2 regions of the Thermomonas sp. HDW16 genome follow, and region 1 is predicted to be linked to the other one. Evidence: predicted binding sites of a transcription regulator. Region 1 holds the regulator's gene; the other holds the start of a gene.
The links. Region 1 encodes HrcA, which represses chaperone genes, less so after heat shock. Its sites were predicted from a motif close to TTNGCACTCNNNNNNNNNGAGTGCNAA; they were not measured.
Positions count from the first base shown of each region.

Region 2: a site for HrcA is predicted at 3,075-3,101, ahead of rpoH (RNA polymerase sigma factor RpoH). Genes of this name have one in related genera too.

Region 1 covers NZ_CP049872.1:1,693,003-1,700,874, reverse strand. The annotation lists gene recN (DNA repair protein RecN) at 1-517, opposite strand, end outside; gene hrcA (heat-inducible transcriptional repressor HrcA) at 622-1,668, shown strand; gene grpE (nucleotide exchange factor GrpE) at 1,736-2,239, shown strand; gene dnaK (molecular chaperone DnaK) at 2,342-4,276, shown strand; gene dnaJ (molecular chaperone DnaJ) at 4,351-5,478, shown strand; gene G7079_RS07890 (DUF1631 family protein) at 5,580-7,772, shown strand; gene G7079_RS07885 (4-hydroxy-tetrahydrodipicolinate reductase) at 7,816-7,872, shown strand, end outside.
Region 2 covers NZ_CP049872.1:115,285-123,156, reverse strand. The annotation lists gene G7079_RS00560 (autotransporter domain-containing protein) at 1-2,939, shown strand, start outside; gene rpoH (RNA polymerase sigma factor RpoH) at 3,127-3,993, shown strand; gene G7079_RS00550 (trimeric intracellular cation channel family protein) at 4,058-4,690, opposite strand; gene G7079_RS00545 (DUF1203 domain-containing protein) at 4,821-5,288, shown strand; gene G7079_RS00540 (NYN domain-containing protein) at 5,354-6,094, shown strand; gene G7079_RS00535 (YciI family protein) at 6,091-6,405, opposite strand; gene G7079_RS00530 (TetR/AcrR family transcriptional regulator) at 6,417-7,040, opposite strand; gene G7079_RS00525 (alkene reductase) at 7,037-7,872, opposite strand, start outside.

The sequences.
Region 1 (7,872 bases):
TGCGCCAGCGCAGCGCAGATTCGCGCACGGACGCCAGCAAATCCGGATGCCGCGCATAGGCATCCAAGAGAGACATCTGCGTCGTGCGCGACAGCAGCGCCTGTTGTTCGTGCTGGCCATGGATTTCCACCAGCAATGCGGCCAGATCGGCAAGCTGGCCCATCGTCGCCGCGCGGCCGTTGATCCAGGCGCGGGAGCCGCCATCGGCACGCAGGGTGCGGCGCAGCTGGCAGGCGTCGCCATCGTCCGGGCCTTCATCAAGCATTTCGGCCTCGCGCAGCCAATCCTGCGCAGCAGGGCTGTCGGCCAGTGCGAATTCGGCTTCCAGTTCAGCGCGTTCGGCGCCCTGCCTGACCGCGCCGGCGTCCGCGCGCGCGCCGCACAGGAAACCCAGCGCATCCACCAACAGCGACTTGCCGGCGCCGGTTTCGCCGGAAATGACAGTCAGGCCCGCGCCGAATGCCAGCTCGGCATGGGCGACCACGGCGAAATCGCGGATGGACAGGCGGTTCAGCATCGGCGCGCATTGTGCCTGTTCACCGCATCACTCCGGTAGCCGGCCGCGACGACCGACGGCATGCCGTGCTTGCGCGTGGCCGGGGCGGCGCTTACAACATCGGCATGGCACGCCCGGGCACCGACATCAGCAACGACCCACGCGCGCGGCAATTGCTGCGCACGCTGGTGTCGCGGCATATCCGCGACGGCGAGCCGGTGGGTTCGCAGACCCTGGCCCGGCATTCCGGGCTGGACGTCAGCCCGGCTACGATCCGCAACATCCTGTCCTCGATGGAGGACGCCGGCCTGCTGGCCGCGCCGCACAGCTCGGCCGGACGCATCCCGACCGCGCAAGGCTATCGCTTGTTCGTGGACGCGCTGCTGCAGGTCAAGCCCTTGCCGGAAGGCGAGCTGAGCCGCATGCGCAGCGAACTGCCGGCCGGCGCGGGCACGCAGGCGTTGCTGGGTAGTACATCGGAATTGCTGTCGGCGATGACCCATTTCGCCGGCATGGTCAGCGTGCCGGGGCGGGAGAGTTTCGCCTTCCGCCAGATCGAGTTCGTGGCACTGGAACCGCAAAAGGTGCTGGCGATCCTGGTGTTCGCCGATGGCGAGGTACAAAACCGCATGGTGCAGGTGCGCCGCGCCTTCGATCCCGCCGAGCTGGAGCAGGCGGCGAATTACCTCAACAGCCATTTCGCCGGGCAGCCGTTGGCGCATATCCGCGCCGCCTTGTTGCGCGACCTGCGCAATGCGCGCGGCGAGATGGAGCGGTTGCTGGCGGATTCGATGGACCTGGCCGAACAGGCCTTCGCGCCGGGCAGGGACGACATGCTGGTCGCGGGGCAAACCAAGCTGATGGGCCTGCAGGACATCAACGACCTGGAACGCCTGCGCGCCCTGTTCGAGGCCTTTGCGGAGAAACGCGAACTGCTGCAATTGCTGGAACGCACGGCGAAAGCGCCGGGCATGCGCGTATTCATTGGCGATGAAACCGGGCTGGCGCCGCTGGAAGGCATGTCGCTGGTGACCGCGCCTTACGGCAGCGGTGGGCGGATGCTGGGCGTGCTGGGCGTCATCGGGCCCAGCCGTATGGCCTACGAGCGGGTGATCCCGGTGGTGGAGGCCACCGCGGCGGTCTTGGGCGCGGCCCTGTCGCCGGACGCTTGAATCCTTAGGCAGGCGGCCCCATAGCCCTAGTTGGACGCGGCACGGTGCCGCAAAACAGCCCGCAACCATGACCCAAGACCCCATGCAGGAAGCAAACGAAGCGGCCACCGATACGCCGCAAATCGACGAAACCGAGGTGCTGCGCGCCGAACTCGAGCAGCTGAAGGCGCAATCGCTGATCGAGCGCGCCGATCTCGAGAACCAGCGCAAGCGCCTGGCGCGCGATGTCGAAATGGCCCGCAAATTCGCCAACGAGCGCCTGCTCGGCGACCTGCTGCCGCTGTTCGACAGCATGGAGGCGGGTCTTGCCAACGCCACCGCGGATGATCCGTTGCGGGCCGGGTTGGAGTTGACCCTGCGCCAGCTCCACATCATCGCCGGCAAGAACGGCCTGACCGAAGTCGCGCCCGCCGCTGGCGACGCGTTCGACCCGGAAAAGCACCAGGCGATGAGCATGATCGATGCCGAGGGCGTGCCGCCGGGCGCGGTCGCGCAGACCTTCCAGAAGGGCTACCTGCTCAACGAACGCCTGCTGCGGCCGGCGCTGGTCGTGGTCGCGAAACAAGACTGAACGAATCCTTCGCGCGGCCCTTGAAGCCGCCCGCGAAAACCCCACATCACGGTCATCGGCGCGTAGCGCCCCAGACATTCAAAGATTCCAGAGGGAACACACATGGCTAAGATCATCGGCATCGACCTCGGCACCACCAATTCCTGCGTCGCCATCATGGAAGGCGGCAAGGCCAAGGTCATCGAAAACAGCGAGGGCGACCGCACCACGCCGTCCATCGTCGCCTGGACCAAGGACGGCGAAGTGCTGGTCGGCGCGTCTGCCAAGCGCCAGGCCGTCACCAACCCCAAGAACACCTTCTACGCGGTGAAGCGCCTGATCGGCCGCAAGTTCACCGACGCCGAAGTGCAGAAGGACATCGGCCTGGTGCCGTATGCGATCACCTCGCACGACAATGGCGATGCCTGGGTCGCATTGACCGACGGCAAGAAGCTGGCGCCGCAGGAAGTCTCCGCCAAGGTGCTGGAGAAGATGAAGAAGACCGCCGAAGCCTACCTGGGCGAGCCGGTCACCGAAGCGGTCATCACCGTACCGGCCTACTTCAACGATTCGCAGCGCCAGGCGACCAAGGACGCGGGCAAGATCGCCGGCCTTGAAGTGAAGCGCATCATCAACGAGCCGACCGCGGCCGCGCTGGCCTATGGCCTGGACAAGGGCGACAGCAAGGATCGCAAGATCGCGGTGTACGACCTCGGCGGCGGCACCTTCGACGTCTCGATCATCGAAATCGCCAACATCGACGGCGAGAAGCAGTTCGAAGTGCTGGCCACCAATGGCGATACCTTCCTGGGCGGCGAAGACTTCGACAAGCGCGTCATTGATTACCTCGTCGACGAGTTCAACAAGGAGCAGGGCATCGACCTGCGCAAGGATCCGCTGGCGTTGCAGCGCCTGAAGGATGCGGCCGAGCGCGCCAAGATCGAGCTGTCTACCGCGATGAGCACCGAGGTCAACCTGCCGTACGTGACCGCGGACGCTTCTGGTCCGAAGCACCTCAACATCAAGCTGACCCGCGCCAAGCTGGAAGCCCTGGTCGATGACCTGGTCAAGAAGACGATCGAACCCTGCCGCATCGCGCTGAACGATGCCGGCCTGCGCGCCAGCGACATCAGCGACGTGATCCTGGTCGGCGGCCAGACCCGCATGCCGAAGGTGCAACAGGCGGTCACCGAGTTCTTCGGCAAGGAGCCGAAGAAGGACGTGAACCCGGATGAAGCCGTGGCGGTTGGCGCGGCGATCCAGGGCGGCGTGCTGCAGGGCGACGTCAAGGACGTGCTGCTGCTCGACGTGACCCCGCTGAGCTTGGGCATCGAGACCATGGGCGGCGTGTTCACCAAGATCATCGAGAAGAACACCACCATCCCGACCAAGGCCTCGCAGACCTTCAGTACCGCCGAGGACAACCAGACCGCGGTCACCGTGCATGTGCTGCAGGGCGAGCGCGAGCAGGCCCGTTACAACAAGTCGCTGGCCAAGTTCGACCTGACCGGCATCGAGCCGGCGCCGCGCGGCATGCCGCAGGTGGAAGTGAGCTTCGACATCGACGCCAACGGCATCCTCCACGTCAATGCCAAGGACAAGAAGACCGGCAAGGAACAGAAGGTCGAGATCAAGGCCGGTTCCGGCCTGTCGGATGACGAGATCCAGCGCATGGTGCAGGACGCCGAGGCCAACCGCGAGGAAGACAAGCGCTTCCACGAGCTGGTCACTGCGCGCAACCAGGCGGACGGCCTGATCCACGCCACCCGCACCGCGATCAAGGACAACGGCGACAAAGTGCCGGGCGACCTGATCGGTCGTGCCGAAGGTGCGATCGCCGAGCTGGAATCCGCGATCAAGGGCGACGACAAGGGCCAGATCGAGGCCAAGGCCAAGGCGCTGGAAGAGGCCGGCCAGGCGCTGTTCGCGGCTGTGGCCGCCGCTGGCCAGCAACAGGCGGGCGGCGACGCCGGTGCCGGCCCGGCCCCGGGCGGCAGCGACGACGTGGTCGATGCCGAGTTCACCGAGGTCAAGGACGACGACAACAACAAGGCCTGATCGCGGCAGCGATGCGGTCAACGCAACGGGCAGGCCAGTGGTCTGCCCGTTGCCATGAGGGATGTTGAGTACGAATGAGCAAGCGCGACTACTACGAAGTGCTGGGCGTGGCCCGCACTGCCACCGATGAAGACCTGAAGAAGGCCTATCGCCGCGCGGCGATGAAGCACCACCCGGACCGCAACCCCGGCGACAAGGCCGCTGAAGCCGCGTTCAAGGAGTGCAAAGAAGCCTATGAAGTGCTGAGCGACGGCGGCAAGCGCCGCTTGTACGACCAGCACGGCCATTCCGCGTTCGAGCACGGCATGGGCGGCGGCAACGCCGGCCCCGGCTTCCACGACGTGGGCGACATCTTCGGCGACATCTTCGGCAACATCTTCGGTGGCGGCGGCGGGCGCCAGGCCCCGCGCCGTGGCGCGGATGTCGGCTACGTGATGGAGCTCGACCTCGAGGACGCCGTCGCTGGCATCGAGAAACGCATCGAAATCCCGACATTGGCGGAATGCGAGCCCTGCAAGGGCAGCGGTTCTGCGGATGGCAAGATCGACACCTGCAGCACCTGCCATGGACGCGGCCAGGTGCGCATGCAGCGCGGTCCGTTCGCGATGCAGGCGGCATGCCCGCATTGCGGCGGCAGCGGCAAGACCATCGCCAATCCCTGCCAGGAATGCGATGGCGCCGGCCGCGTGGAAGAAGACAAGACCCTGTCGGTGAAGATTCCGGCCGGCGTCGACAACGGCGACCGCATCCGCTTGGCTGGCGAGGGCGAAGCCGGCCCGGCCGGCACGCCAGCGGGCGACCTGTATGTCGAAGTGCGGGTGCGCCCGCATGCGATCTTCGCCCGCGACGGCGACGACCTGCACTGCGAAGTGCCGATCCGCATCTCGCAGGCGGCGCTCGGCGACACCGTCCGCGTGCCCACCCTGGGCGGCGAGGTCGAACTGCGCATCCCCGCCGAAACCCAGAGCGGGAAGGTGTTCCGCCTGCGCGACCGCGGGGTGAAATCCGTGCGCAGCCGCCACCCGGGCGACCTGTATTGCAAGGTCGAGGTGGAAACCCCGGTCAACCTGACCGCCGAACAGCGCACGCTGCTGGAGCAGTTCGAATCCACCTTCGGCGGCGAAGACGCGCGCCGGCATTCGCCGAAGTCCGCGACCTTCCTGGACGGAGTGAAGGGATTCTGGGATCGAATGGTGTCGTAGGGCTGGCTTGCATACGTTTGCAGCCCGCCTTTGCGCGTCAAAACATGACGCATGTCAACAACCTGTGACAGAAAGTGACCTAGTGTGTAAGGTGCGGTCAATTGTGTTCAGGCACCTTGATGTCATCCGACTCCCCCATCGATCCCATTGGTCAACGTTGGCAAGACCCGACGTTGCTGCTTGATGCTTTGCAGAAAATTGCGCTCGAAAAGTTGAAGCCGGCCCTGGATGCCACACTCGGGCGAGTCGACGATTATCTGTTCCAGCGCAGCGAATCCGGCCAGGACGACTTCGGGCTGAATGCGCTGCGCGACCTGCGCCGTGCCCGCAGCCAGATCGGGCAGCGTTTCGAGCAAGGACTGATTGCTGGTTTCCGGGCCTTGCGCGATCCACGCAGTGCGGCATCGGATATCGCCGGCAACAGGCTGGCCCTGATCAGCGAGGATGCCCTCGAGGAGCAACTCGCGAATGAGCAGCTTGCCGACAGCCTGACCCGCATGCATGCACCCGGGCTGGAATTGCTCGGCAAGCGACTGGCATACCTGACTGGCCGCGAATCGCTGGATGGCCTCGACAATCCGTTGAATCCGGTCTATATCGCGAGCCTGCTGCGCCGGTCGCTGGAAGGTGTCGAACTCGACGCTGGCGTGCGCATCGTCGTGTTCAAGTTTTTTGAACGCGAACTGGCGACGGCGCTGAGCCAGAGCTATGAGCGCAGCAATACTCTGCTGGTATCCGCGGGGGTGCTGCCCCAACTACGCGCCACAGCCAGGGCAGAAGCACCGAAGCCGCCTGCGCATGTCGAACAAGGTGACGATGGCGCCGCACAAACGATGTCGCAGCCGCCGTCACCGGCCGACCAGGCAGTATTCGCAAATCTTCTGGGCCTCCTGCAGGGGTGGCGCTCCAGCCAGGGGGCCATTCTCGGGAATCAGGGCGGAACCGGACCAGCCCAAACCCTGAGTTCCAACGAACTGATGTCGATCCTGTCGCTGATGCAGCGCGACATGCCCACGCAATTCGAACCGACCAAACGCGATTCCCGGCAATCGCTGGCTGAACAACTGCGCAGCGAGGTACTGGGCGGTGCCCGCAAGCTTGGGGTCAAAAGCGACAACCTGCATCTGGATGGCCTCGACGAGGATGCGGTGGATCTGGTTGCGTTGCTGTTCGACGTGTTGCTCGATGGCCCGCAATACGATGCCGACATACGTCGCAAGATCGGCCGCATGCTGGTGCCCTACGTCAAAGTGGCGGTACAGGATCGACGCATGTTCCTGTTCAAGGAGCATCCGGCGCGCAAGCTGCTCAATACCGTTGCTGAAGCCTGTGAAGGCAACCATGGCGAGGCGCCGCAGGAACGGGAACTGCTGGGGCATGTGGATAGCACCATCGATCGACTGGTGAGCGAGTTCAACGAAGACGTCGCCATCTTCGAAACCCTGGAGCAGGAGTTGCGTTCCTACATGGCGCAACACCGCAAACGCTTCGAACTGGCGGAGAAGCGCGCGGCGGAAGCCCAGCGCGGGCGCGAGCGCCTGGAGCACGCGCGCAGTGCCACCAATGCACTACTGGCCCAGCATCGTGGCGAACGCGAGTTGCCAGCGGTGATGAATGAATTCCTCTCAGGCTATGCTTCCCACCACCTAATCCAGGTGATGCTGCGGGACGGACACGGTTCGCCACGCTATGAGGAAGCCGTGCAGGCAGTCGATGACCTGCTGTTGGCCTTCGATCATGCGGAACTGCGTACTCCGGCTGCGGAAATTCCCGCGCTGCCACGCAAGGGATTCGAGGCAATCCTGTCGAGCTCTGGCTGCCTCGGTGGAGCCGCCGACGCCGCTATCGATTCCTTGCAGGACGCGTTGGTGCGCATGGCGGGCGGTGAACGCGCGGCAGACAACACGACGCATCTGCCCGAACAGCAGGTCGCCCCCGAGCCAGTCGCATCGACCGAGCCGGAACCGCTGCTTGAAGTGGTAGCAGGCACGGACAGGCTGGATTTCGATCCTTCAGGGCTGGAGCGGATGCGCAAATTGCAGGTCGGCAGCTGGATCCAGCTGGCGACGTCGGCCGACAGGATCGAGCCCGCGAAAGTCTCCTGGGTCAGCCCGATCTCCGGGCGCCTGTTGCTGGTCAATCGCCGTGGCATCCGTGTGCTGGTGGCCTCCGCGGAGGAGCTGGCGGCAATGGCCAAACTGGGCAAGGTTTCGCTGCGCGACGGCGAAACGCCGTTCGAGGATGCGATGTACCAGGTTGCCGGGCGCCTTCAGCAAGCCGCGAACCAAGGCTGAGGCGCCGCCACGTCTTACACGTGCTGCTTGTCGACACAGACACGTGCGGCTAGCCTGCGACCATGAGCGAAACACCCCCCGACTGCTGATCCACGGTGCC
Region 2 (7,872 bases), 1.2 Mb from region 1:
CCGGCGCCACGGCGGTGAACTTCGGCACAACCGTAGCCAGCTCTTTTACGGTCGACACTGATACCCAGATCACCGCCACCGCACCAGCAGGCAGCGGCACCGTGGATGTCATCGTGACCACGCCGGGCGGCACCAGTGCAGCAAGCCAGTACACCTACATACCGCCGCCGGCGGTGACGTCCGTGGCCGTGCCTGCCGCTGGGCGCTATCTGAGCGGTGAGACGCTGGACTTCACGGTGACCTTCAATGAAGCGGTCACGGTCACCGGTACCCCGCAGCTGGCGGTGGTGATCGGCACCACCACCGTGCAGGCGGCTTACCTGTCCGGCTCCGGCAGCAACGCGCTGGTGTTCCGCTACACCGTGGTCGCGGGCGATAGCGACAACGACGGCATCGCCCTGGGCGCGCTTTCGGCCAACGGCGGCAGCGTGCAGGATGCCGTGGGTAACGATGCCGACCTGACCCTGAACAATGTCGCGGGGACGACGGGCGTGCTGGTGGGGCAGCAGTCGCAGACCATCACCTTCGACGTGCAAGCGAACCAGGCCTTCGCGCCGAACGGCACCTTCGCCTTGAACCCGGTCGCCACCGCCAGCAGCGGCTTGGCGATCAGCTACACCTCGCAAACGACCGGCGTGTGCACGATTAGCAACACCACGGTGACGATGCTGTCCGCCGGCACCTGCACCATTGCCGCCGACCAAGCTGGCGATGCGAACTACACCGCCGCAACCCCGGTGAGCCAGACCATCGCCATCAGTCAGGCCACGCAGACGATCACCGGCTTTGCGGCCAATCCTGCCGCACCAACCTATGCACCGAATGGCACGTTCAGCGTCAGCGCCACGGGCGGTGCTTCGGGCAACCCGGTGACGTTTGCTTCCACCTCACCGAGCATCTGTACGGTCAGTGGCAGCACAGTCACGATGCTGTCGGCCGGCACTTGTTCGTTGACGGCGGACCAGGCCGGCGATGCGAACTACACCGCCGCCACGCAGGAGATGCTGAATGCGGTGATCGGCCAAGCGACGCAGACCATCACCTTCGGTGCGCAGACGAACCAGACCTACGCACCGAACGGGACGTTTGCCCTCAACCCGCTGGCGACCGCCAGCAGCGGTCTCGCGGTCAGTTATTCCTCGCTGACCGGGACCGTCTGTTCGATCAGCGGCAGCACGGTGACGATGCTGTCCGCCGGCACTTGCACCATCGCCGCCGACCAGGCCGGCGATGCGAACTACACCGCCGCCACGCAGGTGACGCAGACCATCACCATCAGCCAGGCCACGCAGGCGATCGCCGGCTTTGCGGCCACTCCCGCCACGCCGACCTATGCGCCGGGTGGTACGTTCAGTGTCGCGGCCACGGGCGGTGCCTCGGGCAATCCGGTAGTGTTTGCTACGACGACATCGGGCGTGTGCTCGGTCGCCGGCAGCACGGTCACGATGCTGTCGGCCGGTACCTGCACCATCACCGCCGACCAGGCCGGCAACACCAGTTACAGCGCCGCACCGCAAGCGACGCTTACGGTGATGATCGGCAAGGCGGCACCCGTGCTGGGATGGACCACGGACATCAGCAAGGTCTACGGTGAGGCTGCGTTCGACCTGCCCGCCCCGGCCAGCACCAGCCCGGGCACTTTCACCTTCGCCAGCAGCAACGCGCAGGTGGCCACGGTCAGCGGTACCACCGTGACGCTGGTGGGTGCAGGCAGCACCACGCTCACCGCGACGCAGGCGGCCACCACCAATTACCAAGCCGCCTCGATCAGCATCACCCTGACCGTGAGCGACCGCCCGGACCCGACGAAGGATCCCTCGGTGGCCGGCGGCCTGCAGGCGCAGGTGGATGCCAGCGTGCGCTTCGCACAGGTGCAGCAGGACAACATCCGTGGCCGCCTGCAGCAGCTGCGCAGCGGCGGCAATGCCTCGTCCAACACGGTGGCGCTGCGGGTGGGCGGCAGCCTGGGCCAACTGGGCCTGACGCTCAATGCCGGGCAGGCCGGGATGACCCCGACGATGCCGCAGGGCTGGGGCTTCTGGAGCGCCGGGTCGGTGGTGGTGGGCGAGCGCGATGCACGCAGCACCCGCGAGGGCTTCGACTTCCACAGTGACGGCGTGACCTTCGGCGTGGATCGCCTGATCGGCGACAACGCGGTGCTGGGTGCGGCCGGCGGCTTCGGCTGGAACGACAGCGACCTCGACGATGGCCGTTCCTCGCTGGATGCACGCCAGCGCTCGCTGGCCCTGTACGGGCTGTGGCGCGCGGACGCGTGGTTCGTGGACGGCATCCTGGGCTGGGGGCGGCTGGACTTCGACATCGTCCGCTGGAGTGCGGTGGCCAATGCCACGGCGACCGCCAAGCGCGATGGCGACCAGCTGTTCGGATCGCTGACGCTGGGTTACGAGCACCGCGCCGGGAACGGTGCCTACACCGGCTATGGCCGCCTGGACAGCAGCCGCACCACGCTGGACGCCTACCGCGAGGCCGGGTTGGGCATCTACGACTTGCAGTACGCCAAACAGGACGTGGACAGCAGCACGGCGGCGCTAGGCGTGGAGGGGCGTTACGCCTTCAGCACCGACACGGCGATGATCCGGCCTTACTGGATGCTGGAATGGCGGCAGTCGCTGCAGAACAACGCCGATGCGGGCATCAACTACGTGGTGCTGCCGCGCAGCGGCGACTATCTGCTGGGCCTGCGCAGCTACAACGACGATGTGGCGAGCTTCGGTGCGGGCATCGACATGGCCTTCGGCAACGGCTGGAACCTGGCTTTCGAATACCGCCGTGAGCAGGCCCGCGACCTGTTCGCCAATACCTTCGGCATCCGCCTGTCCTACGGACAGCTGCCGCGCCTGAGCCCGAGCCAGACAATGCTGCAGCCGGGTGATCAGACGGGGATGTTGACGGCCGGTTCGGCCCGTCCCCAGCCCTGACAGATTCCCGGGTCGGCGTCATGCCGGCCCGGGCCTTGTCCCCCGCCTGATAGTCCCCATGACGTTCCTGTGGCGCGAGGGGGCTGGTGCGGCCCATCGTTCCATAAACGGAACACTAATGAACTTTTGGCAGGGTTAGCAGTCAGATATGGCGACTGCTAAAATCACCCACATGAAAGAGGTCTCGATGTCCCAAGCATTGGTCGCCAACAACCTGCCGATCCCGAGCACGCTCGGTTCGATGGAGGCGTACATCGGTGCCGTGCACCAGATCCCGGTGCTGTCCGTCGAGGACGAGCAGCGCCTCGCGCGTCGCCTGCGCGAAGACAACGACATCGCCGCGGCGCAGGAACTGATCCTGTCGCACCTGCGTTTCGTCATCCACGTCGCCCGCGGTTACAGCGGCTACGGCCTGCAGCTGGGCGACCTGGTGCAGGAAGGCAATATCGGCCTGATGAAGGCGGTGAAGCGCTTCGACCCCACGGTCGGCGTGCGCCTGGTCAGCTTTGCGGTGCACTGGATTCGTGCGGAGATGCACGAATACATCATCAAGAACTGGCGCATCGTGAAAGTCGCCACCACCAAGGCGCAGCGCAAGCTGTTTTTCAACCTGCGCAAGAGCAAGAAGCGCCTGGGTTGGTTGAGTGCGGCCGAAGTCAGTGCGGTGGCGAAGGACCTCAACGTCAGCGAACGCGAAGTGCTGGAAATGGAATCGCGCCTGTCCGGTCGCGACATCGGTTTCGATGCGCCGGATGATGCCGACGACGACCACGCCCCGCCGGCACCGGCCAACTACCTCGTCGCAAACAATGACGTGGACCCGGCCGAAGCCTACGAATCCGCCGACAGCGAAGACAACCAGCTGGAGCTGCTGCGCGAAGGCATGGCCAAGCTCGATGAGCGTTCGCGCGACATCATCAAGCGCCGCTGGCTGGATGCCGACAGCAAGGTGACCCTGCAGGAACTGGCCGACGAATACGGCGTCTCCGCCGAACGCATTCGCCAGGTCGAGGCGAATGCGCTGAAGAAGATGAAGGCGTTGTTCGCGGCGTAAGCCGCGGCGAATCGAAGCAATCAAAAACGGCCCGGAGCGATCCGGGCCGTTCGCGTTTCGGAGATCAGGGTTTGTCGGGATCGTCCGGTGCGCGTGCCACCGGCAACCGCCAGCCGCGGCGGATCGCCCCGAAGCGCAAGACGAAGCAGAGCAGCGCGCCGACCACCATCGCCGGCACCTGCGGCCAGCCGAGCGCATGCGCGATCGCCACGATGCCACCGCCGACCATCGCCGCCACCGCATAAAGCTCGGTCTGCTGCAGCACCACCGGCGTGCGCGCCACCAGCAGGTCGCGGGCGATACCGCCGCCGATGCCGGTGATGATCCCGAGCAGGGTGGCAGCGAACGGCGACAGGCCGAACGCCAACGCCTTGCCGGTGCCGAGCACCGCATACAGCGACAGGCCGGCGGCATCGAACATCAGCACCGGGTTGCGCAGTCGCTCGATCACGCCACTCCAGCAGAAGGTCACCAGGCCGGCCAGGATCGCGGTGGCCAGGTAGCGCCAATCGGCCAGCGAAGCAGGCGGGATCGCGCCGATCAGTACGTCGCGCACGATGCCGCCGGTCACGGCAGTGACGCAGGCCAGCACCAGCACGCCGAACAGATCCAGCCGATAGCGCACCGCCAGCACGCCGCCGCTGAGCGCGAACACGAAGATGCCGATCAGGTCGAACAGCTGCAGGGCGAAGGACACGATGGGATGTTCCGGCGTGGATGGCGTGCAGGATCGCAGCCGCGTGCATACTTGTCATGCGCGGCGCAAGAAACGGAGTTCGCCGCCTTGCCAGGCTTGCGATGCTGTCGCTTCATTCAAGGAGCGACCCATGGATTACATCGTCAGCGGCTTGCCGCTTGCACCGTTCCAGTCGTTGTTCGGGTTGGACGAAACCGAATTGCGTGCGCGTGGCATCACGCGCATGACGGCAGATGCCAAGCCCGGCTACCCCTGCCGGATCACGCTGGAAGATGCCGAACCCGGCGAAACCTTGCTGCTGCTCAACTGGCGTCATCTCGATGCCGATTCGCCGTATCGCGGCGATGGCCCGATCTTCGTCCGCGAATCGGCGACGGCAACGGGCGAGCTGCGCAACGCGATCCCCGAACAACAACACAGCCGCCTGCTGTCGGTGCGCGCCTACGACACCGAAGGCTGGATGCGCGATGCCGAGGTTGCCGAAGGTGCTGAACTCGAATCGTTGATCGAACGTTTCTTCGCCGACCCGAAGGTCGCGTTCCTGCACGCACACAACGCACGTCGTGGCTGCTATGCCTGTCGTATCGAGCGTGCCTAGCCATCACCAACGATGACCGGTCATGGGCATCGGCTATGCTGCATCGACCACCACCGGAGCGTGCCATGGCCGACGCAGACAACAGCATCGCCCTGCTGATCGATGCCGATAACGCACCTGCCGCGAAGATCGAAGCGATCCTCGCGGAGGTCGCCCGCCATGGAGCGGCGCACGTGCGCCGCGCCTATGGCAACTGGACCAAGGCCGGCCTCAAGGGCTGGGAAAAGGCGCTGCATCCCTACGCCATCCAGCCGGTGCAGCTGTACGACTACAGCAAGGGCAAGAACGCCTCCGATATCGCGATGGTGATCGACGCCATGGACCTGCTGGCTTCCGGGCGGATGCAGGCGTTCGCACTGGTCTCCAGCGATGCCGACTTCACCCCGCTGGTGATGCGCATCCGCAGTGCGGGCCTGCGCGTGTACGGTTTCGGCGAAGCGAAAACGCCGGAGCCCTTCGTCGCCGCCTGTTCGCAGTTCATCTACCTGGAAGCGCTCGGTGCCGCCGCACGCGACGCCAGCACGACGGAACAGCCGGCGGTGCAGCCGGTGGACGGCAAGAAACTGCGCGGCGATACGCGGCTTGTGAACATGCTGCGCAGCGCGATCGAGTCCGAAGCGGACGACGACGATGAAGACGGCTGGGTGAATCTCGCCGCCGTGGGCAAGCAGGTGCGCAACCAGGCTTCGTTCGATCCGCGCAACTACGGCTACGCCAAGCTGGTGAGTTTGATCGAGGCGGTTGGCCTGTTCGAGACCAAGCGTCAAGGACAGGTGGTGAAGGTGCGGGACAAGCGAAAAAGCTAGCCAGCCGCAGCTGATTCGTCGACATCACGCAACAGCGCGGCCATGCCTTCCGCCATGCGCGCGGGCGTGATCGAGCGGATTTCCGCATCGACGATGCCGTGGGCTACGAACGGATCTTCGGCCACAACGCGTTCGATCTCTGCGCGGTCGATGCCGGTTGCCAGTACCACGCCGCCCTGCGCCTGATCCAACGATCCTGCGAGCAGGAACACGCCGCTGCTGATGCCTTGCTGGATCCATTGCAGATGCGCGGCGGCATGTTCGCTGGCCTGCGCACGGTTCGAGCCGAAGCGGAGGAAGATGATGTGCATGGCGTCGTCCCCTATCGAGCGTTGTTTTTGGTGCGTCGCGCCGGATGCTTTTCGGGCATCGGTTGCAACGACTGCAACCACGCATCGATCAGCGCGACTTCGCGGCGGATGAAGGCTTCGTCGTGGAAGGCGTTGGCCAGTGCGGCGATGCCTTGGCTGCGCGACAACAGGTGCATCGCAAGCATGTCGGCATCGTCCTTGCGGCCCAGTGCCTCGAGCTGCATGCGTAGCCAGCCGCGGAACTGGCCGAAGATCATGCCCGCATCGCCGCTGGCGGCGTGTTCCAGCTTGGCCAACTCGGCGCACAGGGTGCCGACCGGGCAGCCGTAGCGCTGGATGTCCTTACGGTTGCGGATCAGCATGTCGGCGAAGCAGCGCAGCCGATCGACGGGCGTGTTTGCGCCGCGCGTCCAGCCGTCGAGCATCGCCTGGGTGCGCGCAGCGCGCAGCGCGATCACCGCGCCCAGGATCTCGTCCTTGCTCTTGAAGTGGTAGTAGAAATTGCCGCGCGCGAGTGCGACATCCGCCGCGATGTCGGCGAACGAGGTCTTCTCGAACCCGCGCCGATAGAACAGGTCGTCGGCGGCCTGGACGATGCGTTCGCGGGTGCTGGCGGTGGTGGTGGCCTTGCTCATGGGGAGGCGGTTTCGGCGGACATGTCGTAGGCAGGGTAGTCGATGTAACCGCGCTCATCGCCGCCGTAGAAAGTGCTCGGGTCGGCTGCGTTCAACGGCCAGCCGTGGCGCAGCCGCGTGACCAGGTCCGGGTTGGCCAGGAAGGCGGTGCCGAAGGCCACCAGGTCGGCATCGCCATTGCGCAGGGCTTGCTGCGCCCGCGTTCGGTCGTAGCCGTTGTTGGCGATGTAGGCGCCATCGAAGCAACGGCGAAGCGCGCGGTAATCCAGTGCGTTGGCGTCGTTCGACATGTCGCCTTCCAGCACGTGCAGGTAGGCCAGCCCTGCGCGGCTCAGTTCGCCGACATGGAACGCGAAATGGGTGGCGGGATCGCTGTCCGACATGTCGTTGAAGCGGTTCTCCGGGCTGAGCCGCACGCCGATGCGTTGGCGCGGCCATACCTCGGCCACGGCTTCGATGATCTCCATCAGCAGCGTCAGCCGACGCGCGGGCGTGCCGCCGTAGGCATCGATGCGCTGGTTGCTGCCGTCGCGCAGGAACTGGTCGATCAGGTAACCGTTGGCGCCATGGATCTCGACGCCGTCGAAACCTGCCGCTTGTGCGTGGCGCGCAGCCTGCTTGAACTGGTCGATGACGCCGGGAATTTCCTCGACGCGCAGCGCACATGGCGTTACGAAGTCCTGCATGCCGCTGGCGGTAACCGCTTGTCCGCGCGGCCGGATCGGCGATGGTGCGACCGGGAGGGCGCCATCGCGTTGCAGGCTGGGATGCGAAATCCGTCCGCAATGCTGCAGCTGGGCGAAGGTGCGTCCGCCACGCGCATGTACGGCAT